Regions from separate parts of the Actinomyces urogenitalis genome, predicted to be linked through region 3. Evidence: riboswitches for the same ligand, from Rfam matches in the RefSeq annotation. Region 3 holds a riboswitch; each other region holds the start of a gene.
The links. A riboswitch is a leader RNA that binds a small molecule or an ion and turns the genes downstream of it on or off. The one in region 3 is predicted to bind S-adenosylmethionine.
Positions count from the first base shown of each region.

Region 1: linked by a shared signal. The riboswitch ahead of CYJ26_RS06655 (methionine ABC transporter ATP-binding protein) and the one ahead of CYJ26_RS04290 (cobalamin-independent methionine synthase II family protein) in region 3 are both predicted to bind S-adenosylmethionine.
Region 2: linked by a shared signal. The riboswitch ahead of CYJ26_RS07195 (methylenetetrahydrofolate reductase) and the one ahead of CYJ26_RS04290 (cobalamin-independent methionine synthase II family protein) in region 3 are both predicted to bind S-adenosylmethionine.

Region 1 is NZ_PKHA01000006.1:15,405-18,670, forward strand. Features, by position in the region: gene CYJ26_RS06650 (methionine ABC transporter permease) at 1-290, opposite strand, end outside; gene CYJ26_RS06655 (methionine ABC transporter ATP-binding protein) at 287-1,366, opposite strand; SAM riboswitch class I at 1,371-1,463, opposite strand; gene CYJ26_RS06660 (alpha/beta hydrolase) at 1,611-2,615, shown strand; gene CYJ26_RS06665 (low molecular weight protein-tyrosine-phosphatase) at 2,596-3,264, opposite strand.
Region 2 is NZ_PKHA01000006.1:134,106-137,371, forward strand. Features, by position in the region: gene CYJ26_RS07185 (endonuclease/exonuclease/phosphatase family protein) at 1-4, shown strand, start outside; gene CYJ26_RS07190 (alpha/beta hydrolase family protein) at 120-944, opposite strand; SAM riboswitch class I at 1,861-1,945, shown strand; gene CYJ26_RS07195 (methylenetetrahydrofolate reductase) at 1,939-3,072, shown strand; gene metE (5-methyltetrahydropteroyltriglutamate--homocysteine S-methyltransferase) at 3,196-3,266, shown strand, end outside.
Region 3 is NZ_PKHA01000003.1:28,156-31,421, reverse strand. Features, by position in the region: gene CYJ26_RS04295 (MarR family winged helix-turn-helix transcriptional regulator) at 1-649, shown strand, start outside; SAM riboswitch class I at 788-882, shown strand; gene CYJ26_RS04290 (cobalamin-independent methionine synthase II family protein) at 1,087-2,283, shown strand; gene CYJ26_RS04285 (cation:proton antiporter) at 2,375-3,266, shown strand, end outside.

The DNA of each region.
Region 1 (3,266 bases), on a different contig from region 3:
AGGATGATGAAGGGCATCGAGCGGCCGAAGTTGACGATCTGGGACAGGACCTCGTAGACGGTCCGGTTGCGGTGCTGACCGCGCTTGCCGGTGGACACGAGCGCCAGGCCGAGCAGCAGGCCGAAGACGATGGTCAGCGCCCCGGACACGAAGGTCATGCCCAGGGTCTCCATGGTCGCCGAGACGAGCTTGCGCTGAATGACCTTGCGCTCGAACCAGGTGCCGTCCTCGGCGGCGGCGAGCAGCCCGGTCGCAAGGGGGCTGGTCAGGGCAGTAGTCAGGACGCTCATGCGCGCACCTCCGCGACGACGCCGGCACCTCGCAGGGCCTGAAGGGCGGCCTGCGTGCGCTCAGCGGGAAGAGTCAGTGCCAGGCGTCCGACCTGTGCCTGGCCAAGGGTCTCGAAGACGCCGCCTGCTACGTCAGCGCCCTGCTCGGCCACCAGGGCGAGGACCTGGGCGGCGGCGGGCTGACCGGGGTGAGCGGTCAGGGCGACGTCGATGACGGCCTCGCCCTCGTGCACCGCGGCGTCGGGGATGACAGGGACCGGGACGAGCTCGTGGGACAGGCGCGAGGTGACGTCCGAGACGACCTCCTCGATGGGCCCGGACTCGACGATACGGCCGGCTTCCAGCAGGCTCACGGAGTCGCAGATCGCGCGGACCACGCTCATCTCGTGGGTGATGATGACGACGGTGACGCCCAGGCGGTCGCGCACGTCCCGGATGAGCTCCAGGATGGAGCGCGTGGTCTCCGGGTCGAGGGCGCTGGTCGGCTCATCGCACAGCAGCACCGAGGGCTGGTCCGACAGGGCCCGCGCGATTCCCACGCGCTGCTTCTGGCCCCCGGACAGCTGGGCCGGGTAGGAGGCGCCGCGGTCGGCCAGACCCACCAGGTCCAGCATCTTCTCCACGGTCTCGTGGCGCGAGCCCTTGCGCACGCCCGCCATCGCCAGCGGGTAGGCGATGTTCTGCGCCGTCGTGCGCTGCTCCAGGAGGTTGGCGTGCTGGAAGACCATGCCGATCGAGCGGCGGGCCTCGCGCAGCTCGCGGGCGGACAAGGAGGACATGTCCTTGCCGGCCACGCGCACGGTACCGCTGGTCACCGGCTCCAGGCTGGTCAGGCAGCGCACCAGGGTGGACTTGCCTGCGCCGGAGGTGCCGACGATGCCGTGGATCGTGCCGGGCTGGATCTCCAGGCTCAGCCCGTCCAGCGCGCGGACCTCGCTGCCGTCGGAGAGGCGGTAGACCTTGTGGACGTCCTTGAGGGAGATCATCGGCTCCCCGCCTGCGGCCGCACCGGCGTCCGCTGCATCGGGGCCAGCAGGGACGTCGATGGCGGTGGGATGTGGTGAGACTGCGCTCATAGCTCCTCCATCGGTCCTGGCGGAAGCACCCTCACCGCATGAGCGGGGGTTGCTGCAACGTCGTCGAGCCAGGTCTCTCGGTTGCTCTGGATGGTCATGGCAACGATAGGCAGCGTCCAGCGGGCCGTTCAAGTACGCGCGGTGCAGAGGGATGAAGGTCACGCTGGCCCCGGCGAGGTCGGCCATGGCAGCCACGGGCGAAAAACGGCTGCGCACACTCCTGCCACGGTGCCAGGATCAGTGCATGAGTGCCACCAGCGCCAACGTCACCACTGACATCCTGGGCCAGCCCTGGCTCGCCCGCAGGATCCCCGTCACCGAGTCCGAGGCGGCCCCAGGTGCTGACCACGCCATGCTGGTCTACCGCCGCCAGGCCGAGCCGGCCGACGGCGTGCGGCCGCGTCACGCTCGCGCCGTGCTCTATCTCCACGGTCGCAGCGACTACTTCTTCCAGACCTGGGTGGCTGACGCGCTGGACGAGGCTGGCTACGAGTTCTACGCCCTGGACCTGCGCGCCTGCGGGCGGGCGGGGCTGGGCTACTGGTCGCCCCACGACGTGCGTGACCTGCGCGTCCATGACGAGGAGATCGCTGAGGCCCTGCGGATCATTCGGCAGGAGCACGGCCATGACGTCGTCGTCCTCAACGCCCACTCAACCGGCGGGCTGCAGGCTGTCATCTGGGCCGCTGACCATCCGGGCAGCGTCGAGGCCCTGACTCTCAACTCCCCGTGGCTGGACCTCAACTCCTCCGCCCTCATTCGCTCCTACGGCTCGGCCTTTGTCGACCTGCTCTCACGGCGTGCCCCGGAGCGAGTCATTGACAACCCGGCCGAGGCTGAGGCCGAGGACGCTGACCTGTACGCCCACAGCCTTCACCGGCAGTGGGGCGGGGAGTGGGACTGGGACCTCACCCTCAAACCCAGTCCGTCCTTCCCGGTCCGGGCAGGGTTCCTGGCGGGTATCCGCAGGCTTCAGCGCGAGGTCCACCACGGACTCGGCATCGAGGTCCCGATCCTGCTGTGCTGCTCGACGGCGTCGGCCGGGGCCGAGGCGACGCGTGAGGAGGCACTGCGCTGCGACGTCGTCCTCAGCGTGGACCAGATGCTTGACCGGGCGCCCTACCTGGGCAACGACGTCACAGTGCGCCAGATCGAGGGAGGCGTTCACGACCTGGCGCTCTCGCCTGAGCCCGCGCGGACGCAGTACCTGCAGGCACTGACGGGCTGGCTCACCGCCCGTCTGGGCTAGATCCAGCAGCGAGCTCGACCAGCGCGGGGGTGAGGGCGTCGCTCACGCGCTCGACGACCTCCAGGGTCTCCACGAAGTCCTCCACCGTCCCGTACCAGGGATCGGGCACATCGAGGCTGTAGCGTGCTCCGGCGCCCTCGGCGAGCTCCTGACGCTGGGCAAGAGCGTGAGGATCCAGCTCGCGGAACATCCGGATTCGTGAGGCGTCCAGGCCCAGCCGCTCGGCACGGCGTGTCATCTCGCGGTGATGTCCGCAGGTCATGGCCAGCAGGAGGTCGGCGTCGGCGAGCTCGCGGTCAGACAGCCGGTGGGCGTGGTGCGTGGCGATGGCGCCAGCGCATGCACGATCGGCCGGAGAGGCTCCGACTCCGTAGCCATGGTTAGCCAGGACCCGACGGGCCCGCCGGTCCACGGGGTTGCCCAGCTCCTCGTCCGAGACTCCCGCGGAGGTGACCAGGACGCCGTCGGCACCGTCCGTGGGCACGCCCGCAGCCGTGAGGCGGTCGATGAGGACGACCTCGGCCATGGCCGAGCGGCAGATGTTGCCGGTGCAGACCATGACGATCCGGTAGGGCTCGGTGGTGGTGCGCGGGGCGGGCAGATCAGCGGGGGTGATGATGGGTGACACGAGGGTCATGGTCTCGCTCATGG
Region 2 (3,266 bases), on a different contig from region 3:
GTGACGGCCCAGTCGGATGACGCCTTGCGGTGAGGTGCTGGAGCTGTTCCGAGGTCTCGGCGTCGTCGGCCAGCGCAGCCGGTCAGGCCGGTTGGCGCCGGCTCGGACGGTTAGGCGGGTTAGCGCAGGCGGCGGGCGAACCAGTCGACGCCGAGCTGGGCGACCTGGACCTGGGCATCCTCCGCGTCCTCGGCGTGGACCTGGACGAGCTGGCTGCCGTCACGCAGCAGCGCGAAGCCCTCGGTCGCCCCGGCGGTGGAGTCGGGGAACTCCTCCGTCAGCGCGCCGTGCAGCATGAGGACGGGCCAGGGTAGGTCCGCCATGATCTGTGCAGGCTCCTGCAGTGAGACGTCGGCCAGGGTCTGCTTGGACAGGACGTCCCACTCGCGCGAGTTGGGGTTGTCATCGACGAGGCGGGTCAGGCCGTGTCGGTCGAGCTCGTCGAGCTGCTCGGGGGAGAAGACGTTTTCCCACAGGATCGACTGCGGGCCGACCACCGCCCCGGAGAGCACCACGGCGCGTACGGGCTCCGGGCGGGCCAGCAGCACCGCCGTCGCCCCGAATCCGTTGGCGTGCACGCCTTGGCGCGAGTAGCCCAGGTCCTCCAGCCAGCCGCACACGGCCTGGAGGTCATCGCTCTCGCCGGCCAGGGTCACGACGTCGTCGTCGGACTCGCCCAGGCCGGAGAAGTCGAACTGGAAGGTGGCGTAGCCCGCCTGGCGGTACCGCGCCGCGAGCTGGTCCAGGCGGTAGCTGAAGCCGTGGCGGTCGGTGAGGAAGTCGTGCGCCAGGATGATGACGGCCTCGTGGCGCGCTGGGGCGGTTCCGCCCTCGCGAACGAGCGTGGTCAGCGCCTCGGGGTCGAGATCGGCGACGCCGTCGGGCAGGCGGAGCGTCCCGGACAGGGAGATGCCCCGGGCCGTGTCGATGCGGACGTCAGTCATGCTCCCAACCTAGGCCAGCCGGCGCTCGCGGGCGACGGACCTGTGGCGGGGCCCGGGGGATTGCGCTGGCAGCGTGATGCTTGCGCCGCCGCCCCGCGGTGCATGGCGCGACCTCATGTGGGCTGCTGCGGCGTGGTGCTTCCGTGGCGCTTGTCACTACTGCCTGGCGCTCGCCGCTACCTCTTCCTGTCTTTCGCTATCCCGCGGTGTTGGTCGACCGTGCGTGTGTGGGTCAGCTCTTGCTTTCGTTGCTACCCCGCGGCGTCCACCGCTACCCCGTTGTGCCTGTCGCTACTCCTTGGTGTTGGTCGCTACCCCGTAGCGGGCGCCCCCTCCGCTTTCGACGCTATCCCATGGTGCTGGTCGCTACCGTCTCCTGCCTTTCGCTACCCCTTGGTGTTGGTCGCTACCCGGTAGCGCGTGCTGCGGGGTAGCGAAGGAAACGAAGGGGTAGCGGCGATGGTGGAGGGGTAGCGGAGGGCGGGCAGTGACGCGGTTGGGCCCCGTGCTTGTGCGGTTTGCTACTACCCCATGGTGTCCACCGCCACCCGGTTCTGGCGTTCGCTACCCCTTGGTGTTGGTCGCTACCCGGTAGCGCGTGCCACGGGGTAGCGAAGGAAACGAAGGGGTAGCGGAGGTAACGGTGAGGTAGCAGAGGACGGGCGTGGGCGGTCTTGGTGGGAGTGCGGAGGGCGCGAAGGATGGGCAAACGCAGCGGCTGCGCCGGTGGCATCGGCGAAAATGCTCGTCGCCACCAGGGTCTGCCGCCAGCCCCGTTACCGCCAGGCCCGCGGCCGCCAGCCCCTCGGTCGCTAGGGCCTGCCGCCACCAGAGGAGCACAAACCAAATGGTTAGTTTCTTGCGGTATGGCGCGATTTGCGTGAGCGCCCGGCCGTCGGTGTAAGGTCTGCTCCAACATCCATCCAGAGCGGCTGAGAGACCTGGCTCTATGACGCCGCAGCAACCCTCACGCGGGGTGCTTCCGCCAGGATCGATGGAGAACACCATGTCGCCGTCCCTGGCACAGCCGTATACCCGTCACGTCGCCCCCAAGCCTTCCCCGGCAGCTATCGCGCCGTCTCTCACTCCCGCCGAGCCCGCCCGCCCGAGCCTGTCCCTGGAGCTCTTCCCTCCCCGCCCGGGCCGCTACGCCTCGCAGACCTGGGGCGCTCTCGACCGGCTCCTTGCCGCCCGCCCCGACTTCGTCTCGGTGACCTACCGTCCCCGCTTCATCACGACAGCGGGCGGCCCGACCGCAGCAGCAGGCTCTCCCACGCGCCTGCACGTCGTGCGCGAGCACAACCCCTCCGAGGACGTCGTCGCCCACGTCATCGCCACCTCCCGCGTCCCGCTCATGGCCCACCTGACGTGCCTGGGCTACCGCAAGGCCAACGTCGTCGAGATCGTTCGCCTCTTCCTCGACATGGGGGTCAGGCGCTTCCTCGCCCTGCGCGGAGACCCGCCGCGTGGCGTGGCTGCCGAGGACGTCGTTGGCGAGCTGCGCCACGCCGACCAGCTCGTCCGCGTCATTCGTGAGGTCGAGGCCGAGTACTTCGACGACGGCGCCCGCCACGTCCAGGTGGCAGTGGCCGCCTACCCGGCCGCCGTTGACTACGCCCGCGAGATCGGGGTGCTCGCCGCCAAGCAGGCCGCGGGCGCGGACCTGGCCATCACCCAGGTCTTCTACGAGTCCGAGGACTACCTCGCTCTGGCCCGCGCCGCCAGCTACTGCGGCGTCACCATGCCCATCCTGCCCGGTATCATCCCGCTGACCGACCTGCGGCGCCTGACCCGCTTGGAGGACCTGACCGGCGTGAGCGTGCCGACTCGGCTGAGCCAGACCCTGACCTCGCGCCAGGGCGCTTCGGTCATGACCGCCGGCATCGACGCCACCCTCCAGCTTGCCGGCGACCTCATTGAGGGAGGCGCGCCCGGCCTGCACCTCTACACCTTCAACCGCACCCGCCCCGCCCTGGACGTCATCTCCCAGTTCCGCCTGGGCGGGGTGCTCGACGGTGCCCGCCCTGACCGCGTCACCCAGCGCGAGATCGCCCGCGCCTACATCAACGCCGTGCCAGGTTCCGGCGCGCGGCTGACGGGGCGAATGCCGGTGGCGGCTCGGCCCTGACGGGTGCCGGGTCCCGCCGTTGCGGGTCCGCCACCGGCCGACGCCGCAGGGACCGTACGTCCTCATCCCTCCCCGCGCCGTGCGCGTCCTGACCTCGATGACTGCCAGACAGAAAGGCATCCCATGACCTCCATCAACCACCCCAGCGCCACGCAGCCCTCCACCACGGGCTCGCAGATCCCCACCACGCCCTT
Region 3 (3,266 bases):
TACCTCCGGTGGCCCCTACGCGGACACCACTCGCGGCCAGGGACGGGTCCTGGCTGCTCTCAAGCTCTCCAGCCCCTTGCCCACTCGCGAGCTGGCCTACCTGCTCGATATCCGCCAGCAGTCCCTCAACGAGCTGCTCACCAAGCTTGAGGCCCAGGGCCTCATCGAGCGCACCCCGAGCGAGGGTGACCGCCGGGTCAAGGTCGTTGCCCTCACGCAGGCCGGCCGTCACGCCGCCACCGGCTCCGGCCGCAGCGAGTACCTGAACGTCCTGAGCGATGACGAGGCCACGACGCTGGCGGCCCTGCTCGACAAGGTCATCGCCTCCCTGGAGGAGGAGCTCGGCCTTGAGGATGACGACGACGTCGAGGCCTGGCTGGACGAGGCCCGTCGCCGGATGGGGGAGAAGCGCGTGGCCGGGCTGCGGCGCATGCGTGAGCTGGGCTTTGGCCCGGACCACCACCACGGCGGCCCCCACGGCGGACCCCACGGCGGCCGGGGACACGGCCACCATGATCATGGCGAGGACGGTCGCGGCCACGGACACGGCCGTGGCGAGGGCCGTTCGCAGCCCGGCGAGCGCCAGGATCAGGGCCGTGGACGCGCCGGACGCGGTGGCGAGGTCCGTGGAAAGGGGCGGCGCGGCTGAGACCCGCTGAGGCGGGCGCGGCCCGTCCTCGATCCTGATGCTGGGGTGCCTGGGTAGTCACTCACCCAGGCACCCCAGCATCTCGCCTGGCGGATGGGCGGACTTGCGGGCTGGGCGGGCACGTGTATCCTGCCGCCGTAGCCATCCCGAGCGGCTGAGAGACCTGGCTCTTCGACGCCGCAGCAACCGACCGGCTCTGCCGGCCCCGGTGCTCCCGCCAGGACCGATGGAAGGACACCTGATGACCACCAGCCGATGCAGCAGCGCCTGCTGCACCGTCAGGACGGAGACTCCCCTGCTCACGCCCGAGCGCGTGGCAGGGGTGGTCATGCCCCGCTGAGGCGCCCGGACGTCTCAGCCCCCAGCCGGCTCTGCCGGTTCCGGTCCTTATCTCCATGACCACCGCGGCGAGTGCCGCAGGAATGACAGGACCACTCATGACCACCTCCATCCGCACCACCCACGTCGGCTCCCTGCCCCGTACTGACACCCTTCTCAAGGCCAACGCCGACCACGCCACCGGCGCTCTGTCCGACTCCGACCTGGCCGCCGTCGTCCGCTCCGAGACCGATGCCGTGGTCGCCAAGCAGGCTGAGCTGGGCATCACGATCGTCAACGACGGCGAGTACGGCCACGCCATGACCGAGAAGGTCGACTACGGCGCCTGGTGGTCCTACTCCTTCACCCGCTTCGCCGGCCTGGAGCTGCTTGACGAGCTGCCGCCGCGCAAGCCCACCCCCGCCGGCAAGCTCGAGCTGGACGCGATGACCGACCGTCGCGACTGGGTCGCCTTCGCTGACGCCTACTCCGACCCCACCTCGGGTATCCACCTGGCCACCCGTCGCCCCTGGTCCTTCCCAGCCCTGACCGGAGAGCTGTCCTACACCGGCCAGGAGGTCGTGGCTCGTGATATCGCCTCCCTCAAGGAGGCGCTGGCCAAGGCCGGCAAGCCGGTGTCCGAGGGCTTTGTAGCCTCGATCAGCCCGGCCGCGGCGGCGCGCATCGGCAACTATTACTACGAGGACGACGAGGCGGCCGTGTGGGCCTGGGCCGAGGCCCTGCGCGAGGAGTACAAGGCCATTACGGACGCCGGCCTCACGGTCCAGATCGACGCCCCTGACCTGACTGAGTCGTGGGACCAGTTCAAGGTGGAGCCCGCTATCGAGGACTACCGTCGCTTCTCCGCAGTGCGTATCGAGGCCCTCAACCACGCCCTGGAGGGGATCGACCCCGACCTCGTGCGCTACCACGTGTGCTGGGGCTCGTGGCACGGCCCGCACTCCACCGACCTGGAGTTCCGCCACGTGGTGGACCTGGCGCTCGCCGTCAACGCCAACGGGCTTACCTTCGAGGCCGCCAACGCCCGCCACGAGCACGAGTGGAAGATCTGGAAGGACGTCGAGCTGCCTGAGGGCAAGTACCTCATTCCGGGCGTCGTCTCCCACGCGACCAACGTCGTCGAGCACCCCGAGCTCGTGGCAGACCGCATCACGCGTTTCGCCGAGCTGGTGGGACCTGAGCGCGTCGTGGCCTCCACCGACTGCGGCCTGGGCGGGCGTATCCACTCCCACATCGCCTGGGCCAAGCTCGCCTCGCTGACCGAGGGGGCTCGTCTGGTCTCCGAGCGTCTGTGAGGCGGCTGGGCCGACGGCGGTGACGCCCGGCCCGGGCTCCTCCTTCCTGCTGCTCCCGCTTGCCACGGTCTGCCCCGTGGCAAGCGGGAGCATGGCTGTCTGTGCCCCGTTCTATCCTGGGTCCGTGGCTCCTCTTTTTGTTGCCGTGGCCGGGCTCTTAGTCATTGCGGCCTGCAACCAGCTCGCGCCCAAGGTTGGGGTGGCCTCGCCGCTGATTCTGCTGGCCCTGGGGGTCGGCGTCGGATTCCTGCCCTGGGTGGCGGCGGTGGAGGTTGAGCCGGAGATCATCCTGGAGATGGTGCTGCCGCCCCTGCTCTTCGCGGCTGCAGTCTCGATGCCGGTGATGGACTTCCGCCGAGAGCTGCAGACCGTTGCCGGCTTGGCGATCGGGCTGGTGGTGGTCTCGGCGCTCGTGCTGGGAGTGGTGATCCACCTCCTGGTACCCGCCATCGCGCTTCCCTGGGCGATCGCGCTGGGTGCGGTGCTCAGCCCCACGGATGCTGTGGCTGTCTCCATCGCCCGAGGCTCGGGCGTGAGCCACCGCATCATCACGATCCTGGAGGGGGAGGGGCTCTTTAACGACGCCACTGCCCTGGTCCTGCTCTCCTCAGCCGTCTCCGCCGGGCTCATGACCAACGAGGACGCCCTGGAGCCGCTGACCCTGGCAGGGGAGTTCCTGCTGGCCCTGGCGGTGGCCCTGGTCGTGGGCTGGGCCGTGGGCGAGGTGGCGGTGCGCGTGCGATCGCGTATCTCCGACTCAGCCGCGGACACGGCCGTCTCCTTCACCGTACCCTTCCTGGCGTCCGTCCCGGCCGAGCACCTGGGCGGGTCCGGTCTGGTGGCAGCGGTAGTGGCAGGGCTCGTGGTCTCCTACCGCGGACCGCGTCTGCTGCCGCCCAGCAACCGGCGCACTGCCCAGAAGAACTGGCGCACGGTTGAGCTCATCCTCGAAGGAGGCGTCTTCCTCGTCATGGGCCTGCAGG